One region of the Telluria sp. ZB4P37 genome, then DNA from elsewhere that is predicted to be linked to it. Evidence: riboswitches for the same ligand, from Rfam matches in the RefSeq annotation. Region 1 holds a riboswitch; the other holds the start of a gene.

Region 1 (5,406 bases):
CTCCACCATTGAGGCGGAAGCGGCGATCCTGGCGGAAGTGCACGCCCTGGCGGACGATCCCGAAAATGCGTCCGGCCTGGTGCCGCGCATCCCGGATTTGATCACGCAACTGCTCAACGCGCTGTCGAACGAGAATATCTCGAGCGCCGCGGTAGCGGCCGAAGTCGGGCGCGACCTGGTGCTGGTCGCCGAAGTGATCCGCGAAGCCAACAGCGCATATTACCGGCCGGTCAAGCCGATCGAGACCCTCGACGGCGCAGTCGCGATGCTGGGCCTGAACGGCCTGCGCATGCTGCTGGCGCGGGTCGCCTTCCGGCCGCTGGTGCGGGTCAAGGTCCAGGGTGTCGCGCGCGCCGTGGCGCCCAACGTCTGGCGCCACTCCGAACGCTGCGCCTTTGCCGCCAGCGTGATGGCGCCCGGCTTGTCGGCCAGCGTGTTCGAAGCCTACCTGGCCGGCCTGATGCAGAACGTGGGCCTGCAGGTAGCCTTCCAGGTGGCGGACCGCCATTGCGAGGGCAAGGTTCCGGGCGCGGGCAGCTTCGGGATCGCACTGTTCGAGGCCAGCCGCCAGCTGTCCTCGGTGATTGCCCGGCACTGGGATTTCCCGGCCGACGTGGTCGAGGCGATCGCCCGCTCAGGGGAGCCGGATGCAGCGGCGGCGCCGCACCTGGCCCAGGCCCTGGCCCAGGGCGACCGCATCGCCAAGCTGCGCCTGCTGCTCGACGCCGGGGTGATCGAGCCGGAAAGCGCTTTTGTGGCCACAGGCTTGAACGGCTTCCAGCGCCGCTGCCTGGGCAAGCTGGCCGACTTCAGCGATTGAGCGCTGCCTGCCACGGCGAAGGTGGCAGGCAGGGACGCTTCTAGAAGTCGAACTGGGCCGACAGGCGGAAGGTGCGCGGCGCGCCCGGCAGCAGGTAGCCGCCCAGCGACTGCGTCACGTCGCGCCAGTAAAACTTGTCGAACACATTGTCCACGCGGGCGCGCAGGATCGTATGCATCGCGCCGAACTTCAACGCGTACGAGCCGCCCAGGCCCGCCACGTGGTAGCCCGGCACCACCGCCCGGTTGGCCGGATCGAAGGCCTTGCTGCCTGAATACTGCCACAGCGCGTACAGTTTCAGGCCGGGCACCGCCGGCACCGCATATTCCATCCACGCAGTCGAACGGAACTCCGGCACGTTGGTGACGCGCTTGCCTTCGACATCGGCGTCGCCGGTGCCGGTCTGTTTCGCGTCCAGCGACATCATCGACAGGCTGTAGTTCAGGTCCGTACCCAGCTTGCCCTGGGCCGCCAGTTCCAGCCCGCGGTGCCGTTGCTCGCCGCCGCGGATAAAGGTGCCGGCGGCGTTCACGTATTCCAGGCCCTGCGTGATGTCGAACAGCGCGGCCGAGACCATGGCCGCGTTATTGACCATGCCTTTCACGCCGAGTTCAAGCTGCTTCGAGCGGCTCGGCGGCAGGGCGGTGTTCTCGTTGGTGGTGCCCATCTCGGCGATGCCGCCATGCTGCAGGCCGTGGCTCAGCGAGCCGTAGACGCTCCAGTCGCGCGCCGGCTTGTACACCAGCGCCACGCTCGGCAGCACGAAGGAGTCAATGGCATGCACGCGCGCTTGACCGATCTCGGCCAGTTCGTCGCGCTTGAGCTTCACGTAGCGCAGGCCGGTGTGCAGCGTCATTGTTTGGGACAGCGTGGCGACGTCCTGCACGAACAGCGAGCGCTCAAGGTCATTGCGGCGGGCCGTCACCGGGCCGGTCGCGGGATTGCCCGGTGCCTGATCGACCTGCAGGTTGTCGTAGATATTGCTGTAGCCGGCGTAGTCGTAGACGTATTCGCCGAAGCTGTCGTGGCGTTCCGACATGGCCGCGCCCACGGTCAATGCGTGGCGCACCGCGCCAGTAGCAAAGCGGCCCTGCAGCAGCGCTTGCGCGCCCCAAGGGGTCTTGCGCTCGCCCACGCTCTGGTAGTCGTAGACGTCGTAGTCGCCGTTGGAGCAGTAGCCCGGGTAGTAGCCGTCGCCTTCGTTGCTGCAGCCATAAGGGAAGGCGGTGTAGTCGTCGCGCTCGAACCAGTGCTTGTTCGCGTTGACGGTCGCCGTCCAGTCGGCATTGAGCCGGTATTCGAAGCGCAGGCCGAGATTGCTGCTGGTGGTGTCTACTGGCCTGGTCCAGGCCTGGGCGTTCAGCAGCGTCTTCGGCGATACGCCGGTCGGCAGGCTTGCGTTGCGAATCAACTGGTAGCCCGGCGCGGTGACTTGCGAGCGGTGCTGGCGGTCGAGGTCGAGCTGGAGCAAGGCGTCGGGCGTGATCTGCCAGTCGAAGGCGCCAGAGACGAACTGGCGCTCGCCGTCGGCGCCGCGCACATAGGATTTGAGGTTCTCAAGCGCGGCGTTGAGCCGATAGCCGAAGCGGCGGTCCTCGGAGCGGCCGCTCAGGTCGACCGAGCCGTGCAGGGTGCCGCGTTCGCTCACTTCCACCAGCGCCGAGCGCAGCGGCGTATTGGTCGGGCGCTTGGTCACGAAATTAACCATGCCGCCGGGCGCGGCGACGCCCGCCTGCAGGCCGGCCAGGCCGCGCAGGGTCTCGATGCGCTCCTTGTTCTCGAGCGGGATCTGGGTATCGGCGGGAATTGCGATGCCGTCCTTGCGGTAGCTGGTCGCGTTGTCGAGCGCGAAGCCGCGGATCGAGAACTGCTCGGCATAGCCAACCGCGTTATAGGCGTCTCCCACCGAGGCATCGAAGCGGGCCGCATCGGTGACGTTGCGGATCGACAGGTCTTGCATCTGGGTGCGGGTCAGGGCGCTGATCGCCGCCGGGGTGTCGAGCAGCGGGGCATCTGAAAAGCCGCCGATGCTGGCGCGGTCGCTGGCGACCCAGCGGCTGCCGCTGACGACCACCGAGGCGACGCCCTCAAGCGTTTGCTGCGCCGACGCGGTCGCGGAGAATGCCTGCAGGACGGCGCAGGCGAGGACGGATTGCTTCAGGTTGAATGTCATGTGTTTGCTCGTCTTCGCGCGCCACGATAACGATGCGGCGCGCTGCTTATATAAAAAGCCGGAGCCAACGTGGGGGAAGGGCAAACAAGATGGGGAACTGCGTTGCGCTTTCCTTCGCTGGCATTATCCAGATCAGGTACGAAGGGTATCTCTCACCCGAATCGTGCAATGCACGTCCAGGACCCCTAGCGAGGCGGCAGTGTACCACGGTCCCGGGCGGGCGTGGCGAATGTGACCAGCGGTGGTAGCGGCCGCATTGCCGCGAACCGTAGCAGGGCGTTGTCCGCCACCGCTTCCGGCGCGCTTCGATCGAGGCCGCCGGATGCGGGGACGGGGCTTGGCGAAGGCTCAGGCTTCCGCGGTGGCAGGCGCCGCCACCGTGCGCGCCTGGGCGCTTGCGGCCGGCACCATGTGGCGCAGCATGGTGGAACGGGTGGAGTCGCCGATGGCACGCCAGTATTCGCGCCGCTGCGCCGCGCGCTTGCGGTGCTTGGACGGCATCTCGGACAGCGGCTTGAGGTAGAAGGGCAGCGGCACCAGATAGCTGCGGCCCGGCATCTCGACCCCGCCCAGCACCTTCCAGAAGCCGTCGTAGGCGTTCTCGAAATGCTTGATGTCGAGCGGGTTGTAGGCGATGTGCGAGGTGCACTTGATGGCCACCACGCGGTCGATGCCCACCGCCTGCGCCACGCCCTGCATGGCGGCGAAGCAGAAGAAGCTCGGCGAATTGTTGGGGAAGGTTTCTTCGAAGGCGTCGAAGGCGGCGCCGGAATCAATCCAGCGGCCCTGGTTGCGCGTGACGAAAGGCACCATGGGCAGCTCGACGCCGGCCAGCTGGCCATCGACCCAGGTGTACGACAGGCGGTGCAGGTACTTGCCGTCGGCAACCAGCGAGATGGTCAGGTCGCCCTCGGCATCGCTGCGCGGCGCCATCTCCAGGCGCAAGAGGAAACTGTGTTCGCCGCTTTCCAGTTGCGCCTGGTGCTGCCACAGGGTGAGGCCGCCGCTGCCATACACCAGCTGGTGATAGGCGTTGCCGAAGGTCGTGTCTTCGAAGCGGTAATGCGAGAGCACGCATTGCACGCGCTGGCGCGCGCTCAGGTCTTTGGACAGGTAGCTGCGGTGGCTCAGGTGGTGGAACAGGTCGTCGTTGGGCGCGGCCGCGACGAAGCGGCGCACCAGGTCGAGACGGCAGAGGGCCTGGTGCTCGCGCCAGTAGCGCAGCACGCGCAGGCTGCGCGCGATGCTGAGCATCCAGGAAGCGGGCGTGTACTGGCCGCGGCGGGCGAGCCAATGCTTTGTCAAGTGAGCGAAGATCATGCGGGGCGCTCCATTCGGCGTAAAGTTGCGGGCGCGGCAAGGGCGCCCTGTCTTTAACTCGATGCCCGTCACAGGATGACGGGCTGACTTTGCAGAAAGTTAATTCCGCAAAGCATTATCTGCCGAAAAGCTAGCTTGTGCCCGGATAGTGCAAAAGGAATGAGGGGGTGAAACCTGGGTCAGAAGAAGCGGTCATGTGGTCTCTCTCTATTGTTTGACTTTTTGTTTTCGCCTGACGGGCAAACAAGACTACCATGTTTGTGCGGCGACACGCTTCCAATTCATCGCCGATAATTGCGCCAAACCGAAACACCTTGGGGGAGCGAGATGGTGTACGAACTTTTTTACTGGCCGGGCATTCAGGGGCGGGGAGAATTTGTCCGGCTGGCGCTCGAAGAGGCCGCTGCGGAATATGTCGACGTGGCGCGGCGCCCCGGCGGGATGGACCTGCTGCTCTCCGCGCTCGACACCGAAACCCATCCTTCGTTCGCGCCACCCTTCCTGAAGGTCGGCGAGATGACGATAGGCCAGGTTGCCAATATCCTGCTCTATCTGGGCGAGCAGCATGGCCTGGCGCCGCGTACCGATCCGGGGCGCCTCTGGGCCCACCAGCTGCAACTGACCATCGCCGACCTGGTCGCCGAGATCCACGACACCCACCACCCGATCGCCACCTCGCTCTACTACGAAGACCAGAAGCCGGAAGCCCAGCGCCGCGCCGCCGACTTCATCGACACGCGCCTGCCGAAATTCTTCGGCTACTTCTCGCGCATCCTCACCAATCCCGAACCGCGCCACTGGCTGGTGGGCGAAAAGCCCACCTATGCCGATCTGTCGCTGTTCCAGGTGGTCGAGGGCCTGCGCCATGCCTTCCCGAATGCGATGAAGCGCCTGGAGGGCGAGTATCCGGCCCTGGGCCTGCTGCGCGACCGGGTCGCGGCGCGGCCGAATATCGCGGCCTACCTGGCCTCGGCGCGGCGCGTCCCGTTCAACGAGAACGGGATCTTCCGACATTATCCGGAGCTGGACGAATAAGCCGCGTTCGTCGCATGCGACTCACGCCGCAGATCCGGACGGCGCGGCCAATGGGTCC
Region 2 (5,406 bases), on a different contig from region 1:
GTTCCACGGGTTCAGGATGCCCATGCCCGAACCGATCAGCGAGGCCAGCGGCATCACCGCGACGCAGCCGATCTCCTGCAGGATGCGGGCCTGCACCGGATCGTCGCTGCAATAGACCATCACGTCGAAGCCGTCGCGCACCAGCGTTTCGGCGGCTTTCAAGGTTTCCGGCATGTGCGGGAACAAGGTAGCCGGGTCGCCCAGCACTTCGAGCTTGACCAGTTTGCGCCCGCCCAGCAGCTCACGCGCCATCTGCAGTGTGTAGACGGCGTCTTTCGCGGTGTAGCAGCCGGCGGTGTTGGGCAGGATGGTGAATTCGCCAAGTGGCAGGACGTCGAGCAGGTTCGGAGCCTTGCGGTCCTGACCGATGTTCACGCGGCGGATGGCCACCGTGACGATCTCGGCGCCCGCTGCCAGCGTGGCTTCGCGGGTCTGGGCCAGGTCGCGGTATTTGCCGCTGCCGACCAGCAGGCGTGAAGAGAATTGGCGGCCGGCGATGGTGAGGAAATCTTCGTTCATTGTTGTCCTTTCTTGCAGGGTGGCGGGTCCTCCAGCCCACCCTGCGAAACCCGTTGATCAACCGCCGCCGATGGCGCGCACAATGTCTACTTTGTCGCTGGCCCGCAAGCGCCGTTCCGCCCACGCTTCGCGCGGCACCACTTCGCGGTTGACCGCCACCGCCACCGCCTGCCCCGCCAGCCCAAGTTCGCCGGCCAGCTCCTGCAGCGACTGCCCCGCCGGCACATGGAAAGGTGCGCCGTTCAATTCGATCCGTGTCATCCCGCCTCCCGGTACAGACGAGCGCCGCCCTTCACGAATTCGATCGCCTTTTCCTGCAACCCTTGCGCCAGCGCGGCCTGCTCGCCAACGCCATTGGGCGCCGCGTTGGCGCGCACTTCCTGGGTGATCTTCATCGAGCAGAAATGCGGCCCGCACATCGAGCAGAAATGGGCAACCTTGCTCGACTCCTTGGGCAGGGTCTCGTCATGGAAGGCGCGCGCCTTGTCGGGGTCGAGACCCAGGTTGAACTGGTCGTCCCAGCGGAATTCGAAGCGTGCTTTCGACAGCGCGTTGTCGCGCATCTGCGCGCCCGGATGGCCCTTGGCCAGGTCGGCGGCGTGGGCCGCGATCTTGTAGGTGATGATGCCCTCCTTGACGTCGGCCTTGTCGGGCAGGCCGAGATGCTCCTTGGGCGTGACGTAGCACAGCATGGCGGTGCCGTACCAGCCGATGGTGGCCGCGCCGATGCCCGAGGTGATGTGGTCGTAGCCGGGGGCGATGTCGGTGGTGAGCGGTCCGAGCGTGTAGAACGGCGCCTCGCTGCACTGCTCGAGTTGCAGGTCCATGTTCTCCTTGATCAGGTGCAGCGGCACGTGGCCCGGGCCTTCGATCATGGTCTGCACGTCGTGGCGCCAAGCGATCTGCGTCAGTTCGCCGAGCGTTTTCAGTTCGGCCAGCTGGGCCTCGTCGTTCGCATCGAAGATCGAACCCGGACGCAGGCCGTCGCCCAGGCTGAACGACACGTCATAAGCCTTCATGATCTGGCAGATGTCCTCGAAATGCGTGTAGAGGAAGGATTCGCGGTGGTGGGCCAGGCACCACTTGGCCATGATCGAGCCGCCGCGCGAAACGATGCCGGTCAGGCGGTTTGCCGTCATCGGCACATAGGCCAGGCGCACGCCGGCGTGGATGGTGAAATAGTCGACGCCCTGCTCCGCCTGTTCGATAAGGGTGTCGCGGTAGATCTCCCAGGTGAGGTCTTCGGCCTTGCCGTTCACCTTTTCCAGCGCCTGGTAGAGCGGCACCGTCCCGATCGGCACCGGGGAATTCCGGATGATCCATTCGCGCGTCTCGTGGATATGCTTGCCGGTCGAGAGGTCCATCACGTTGTCGGCGCCCCAGCGGATGGCCCAGGTCATCTTCTCGACTTCTTCGCCGATCGAAGACGTGATGGCCGAGTTGCCGATGTTGGCGTTGATCTTCACCAGGAAGTTGCGGCCGATGATCATCGGCTCGACCTCCGGATGGTTGATGTTGGCCGGGATGATGGCGCGGCCGCGCGCCAGTTCGCTGCGCACGAATTCCGGCGTGATCTCCGGCGGGATGCTGGCGCCGAAGGACTGGCCCGGATGCTGGCGCCCCAGCAGGCTGGCCGTGCGCGCGCCCATCGGGCCCGACTCCACCAGGGAAGCCAGGTATTCGCGGCGCCGCAGGTTCTCGCGCAGCGCCACGAATTCCATTTCGGGCGTGATGATGCCCTGCCGCGCGTAGTGCATTTGCGTGACGTTGCGGCCCGGCAGTGCGCGGCGCGGCTTGCGCTGCAGGTTAAAACGCAGCGCAGCCAGGGCCGGGTCGCGCAGCCGCGCCTGGCCGTAGGCGGAGCTCGGCCCCGCCAGTTCCTCGGTGTCGGCGCGTTCGCGGATCCACGGCAGGCGCGGCGACTTCAGGCCGCAGCGCAGGTCGATGCCGGCGGCCGGATCGGTGTAGGGACCGGAGGTGTCGTAGACGAACAGCGGCGGGTTCGGCTCGCCGCCGAGGCTGCCAGGTGTGGGCGATTGCGCGATCTCGCGCATCGGCACCCGGATGTCGGGCCGGCCGCCTTCGATATAGACCTTGCGCGAGTTCGGGAAGGGCGCGATGGCCGCGCGGTCGACCGTGGCGGTCGCGGCATCGAAAGAATGGGGGGTGGGAAGCGATGCCTTCAGTGCGGCGTCGAGTGGTGCATTCATGTGGCTCCTTTGCGAGGAGCCAGCAAAGGATTCATCGGGTGTGGCGACGCCTGTGCGCATGCGCGCGGCCGCCTGGCCGACTGCTTCCCTTCGCTGGCATTATCCAGATCAGGTTCGGAGGGTATTTCTCACCCGCGCATGCAGCAATATGCATGCGCAGGACCCCTAGCGTGTGCTGCCGTTTCGGCAACGGGCGGATTATAGCCCAGGCAAACTTGTACTTACAAGCCACACCCCCCGGCCCGGGATGGGCCGGGTTCTACAGCATCGGCGTCTCCCCGGGCAGCGCCTGCAACTCGAGCCTGCCCTCGACCAGGCTGGCGTCGACGAACGGCGTCTCGGATGGCGCGATTTCCCTCGCCGCGCTCGGCCCAGCAGCGCCCCCTGGCCGTCGCCCATGAACAGTTCCGCCAGGTTGTCGTCGTCTTCGCTCACCGGATAACGCACGCGCACGGTCAGGATCTTCGACAGCACCTGTGACCCATCCACTGCCGCCGGACGGCAGGGTGCCGGTGTGATAACTGGTGAACAGGGGCGGCACGACGTCGGACACGCTGTCGGTCTCGATCCGCACCGTGCGGAAATGACTGGATTGGCGGCCAGGCCCAGCTCGCCATTACCGGGGCCGGATATTTCTTCGTAGGTGAGCTGGCTGACGGCATTCTCCGTCTGCCGCTCGGCGGCGACGGACTCCACGCCGGTTGGATCAGGTTGCGACATATTCGTCTCCATCACGACCATTCGTGTCCGGCGCGACAATGGGCTGCGAGGCCCGGTATCCGGCCGGAAGCTTATGCGACTACAGGCTTCCCCTTCCCTTTTAGTATGAATATCCCTTTTTGACCGGGGTCGGGGGAAAGCGATTTGTCGAGTCCGTATTGATCGGAGACGATTTGACAGCCCATGTGAGCTGGATCAAAGACTTACTGGTTACAAAATGACATGCCGTCGGAAGGCGGACTGGCCGGCGCGGCAGGCTCCCGGGCTGCGCCGCTGCCGGGAATAGGCGGGCGCTGGAAGGTGACCTATAATGGTTTTTTTCTCAAATTCAATCGCCCGCACATTATGGAATTAGCCAAGTCTTTCGAGCCCGCCGACATTGAACAACATTGGCGCGCCGAGTGGGAAAAGCGCGGTTACTTCACCGCCACCATGGAGGACGGCAAGCCGTCGTTCAGCATCCAGCTGCCGCCGCCAAACGTGACCGGCACGCTGCACATGGGCCACGCCTTCAACCAGACTGTCATGGACGGCCTGACCCGCTACTACCGCATGCGCGGCCATAACACCGCCTGGATCCCGGGCACCGACCACGCCGGCATCGCCACCCAGATCGTGGTCGAGCGCCAGCTCGACGCGCAGAAGATCTCGCGCCACGACCTGGGCCGCGACGCCTTCGTCGAGAAGGTCTGGGAGTGGAAGGAAAAGTCGGGCAATACCATCACCGGCCAGATGCGCCGCATGGGCACCTCGCCCGACTGGCAGCGCGAATACTTCACGATGGACGAAACCCGTTCGAAGGTCGTCTCGGAAGTCTTCGTGCGCCTGTACGAGCAGGGCCTGATCTACCGCGGCAAGCGCCTGGTCAACTGGGACCCGGTGCTGGGCACCGCGGTGTCGGACCTGGAAGTCGATTCGCAGGAAGAGGACGGCTCGATGTGGTACATCCAGTACCCGCTTGCCGACGGCTCCGGCCACCTGACGGTGGCCACCACGCGTCCTGAAACCATGCTGGGCGACGTCGCCGTGGCGGTCGATCCGACCGACGAGCGCTATACCCACTTGCACGGCAAGATGCTTACCCTGCCACTGACCGGCCGCCAGATCCCGGTGATCGCCGACAGCTATGTCGACAAGGAATTCGGCACCGGCTGCGTGAAGATCACGCCGGCCCACGATTTCAACGACTACGCGGTCGGCCAGCGCGCCAACCTCGCGCCGATCACGATCATGACGCTCGACGCCAAGATCAACGAGAACGCCCCGGCCCAGTACCAGGGCATGGACCGCTTCGCCGCGCGCAAGCAGATCGTCTCCGACCTGGAGGCGCAAGGCCTGCTGGAGCAGGTCAAGCCGCACAAGCTGATGGTGCCGCGCGGCGACCGCACCGGCGTCGTCATCGAGCCGATGCTGACCGACCAGTGGTTCGTCGCCATGAGCAAGCCGGCGCCGGAAGGCACTTTCAATCCGGGCAAGTCGATCACCGAAGTGGCAATGGAAAAAGTCGCCAGCGGCGAGATCAAGTTCGTGCCCGAGAACTGGACCACCACCTACAACCAGTGGCTGGGCAACATCCAGGACTGGTGCATCTCGCGCCAGCTGTGGTGGGGCCACCGCATCCCGGCCTGGTACGCGGAAGACGGCCAGATCGTGGTCGCGCGCACCGAAGAAGAAGCGCAAGCCAAGGCCAAAGCCGCCGGCGTCAACGGCCCGCTGCGCCGCGACGACGACGTCCTGGATACCTGGTTCTCGTCGGCCCTGGTCCCCTTCTCGACCATGGGCTGGCCCGAGCAGACGAAGGACATGTCGATGTTCCTGCCTTCGTCCGTGCTGGTGACGGGCTTCGACATCATCTTCTTCTGGGTTGCCCGCATGGTGATGATGACGACCCACTTCACCGGCAAGGTACCGTTCGAGACCGTGTACGTGCACGGCCTGGTGCGCGACTCGCAGGGCC

Evidence for each region. A riboswitch is a leader RNA that binds a small molecule or an ion and turns the genes downstream of it on or off. The one in region 1 is predicted to bind thiamine pyrophosphate.
Region 2: linked by a shared signal. The riboswitch ahead of thiC (phosphomethylpyrimidine synthase ThiC) and the one ahead of AC56K1_RS01060 (TonB-dependent siderophore receptor) in region 1 are both predicted to bind thiamine pyrophosphate.

The regions. Positions count from the first base shown of each region.
Region 1 covers NZ_JCASID010000001.1:207,456-212,861, forward strand. Annotated here, with positions in the region: gene AC56K1_RS01055 (HDOD domain-containing protein) at 1-820, shown strand, start outside; gene AC56K1_RS01060 (TonB-dependent siderophore receptor) at 861-2,993, opposite strand; TPP riboswitch at 3,086-3,190, opposite strand; gene AC56K1_RS01065 (DUF535 family protein) at 3,342-4,313, opposite strand; gene AC56K1_RS01070 (glutathione S-transferase) at 4,641-5,348, shown strand; partial or broken gene AC56K1_RS01075 (MFS transporter) at 5,391-5,406, opposite strand, start outside.
Region 2 covers NZ_JCASID010000005.1:269,072-274,477, forward strand. Annotated here, with positions in the region: gene AC56K1_RS11875 (thiazole synthase) at 1-519, opposite strand, end outside; gene thiS (sulfur carrier protein ThiS) at 577-780, opposite strand; gene thiC (phosphomethylpyrimidine synthase ThiC) at 777-2,729, opposite strand; TPP riboswitch at 2,798-2,906, opposite strand; gene AC56K1_RS11890 (valine--tRNA ligase) at 3,795-5,406, shown strand, end outside.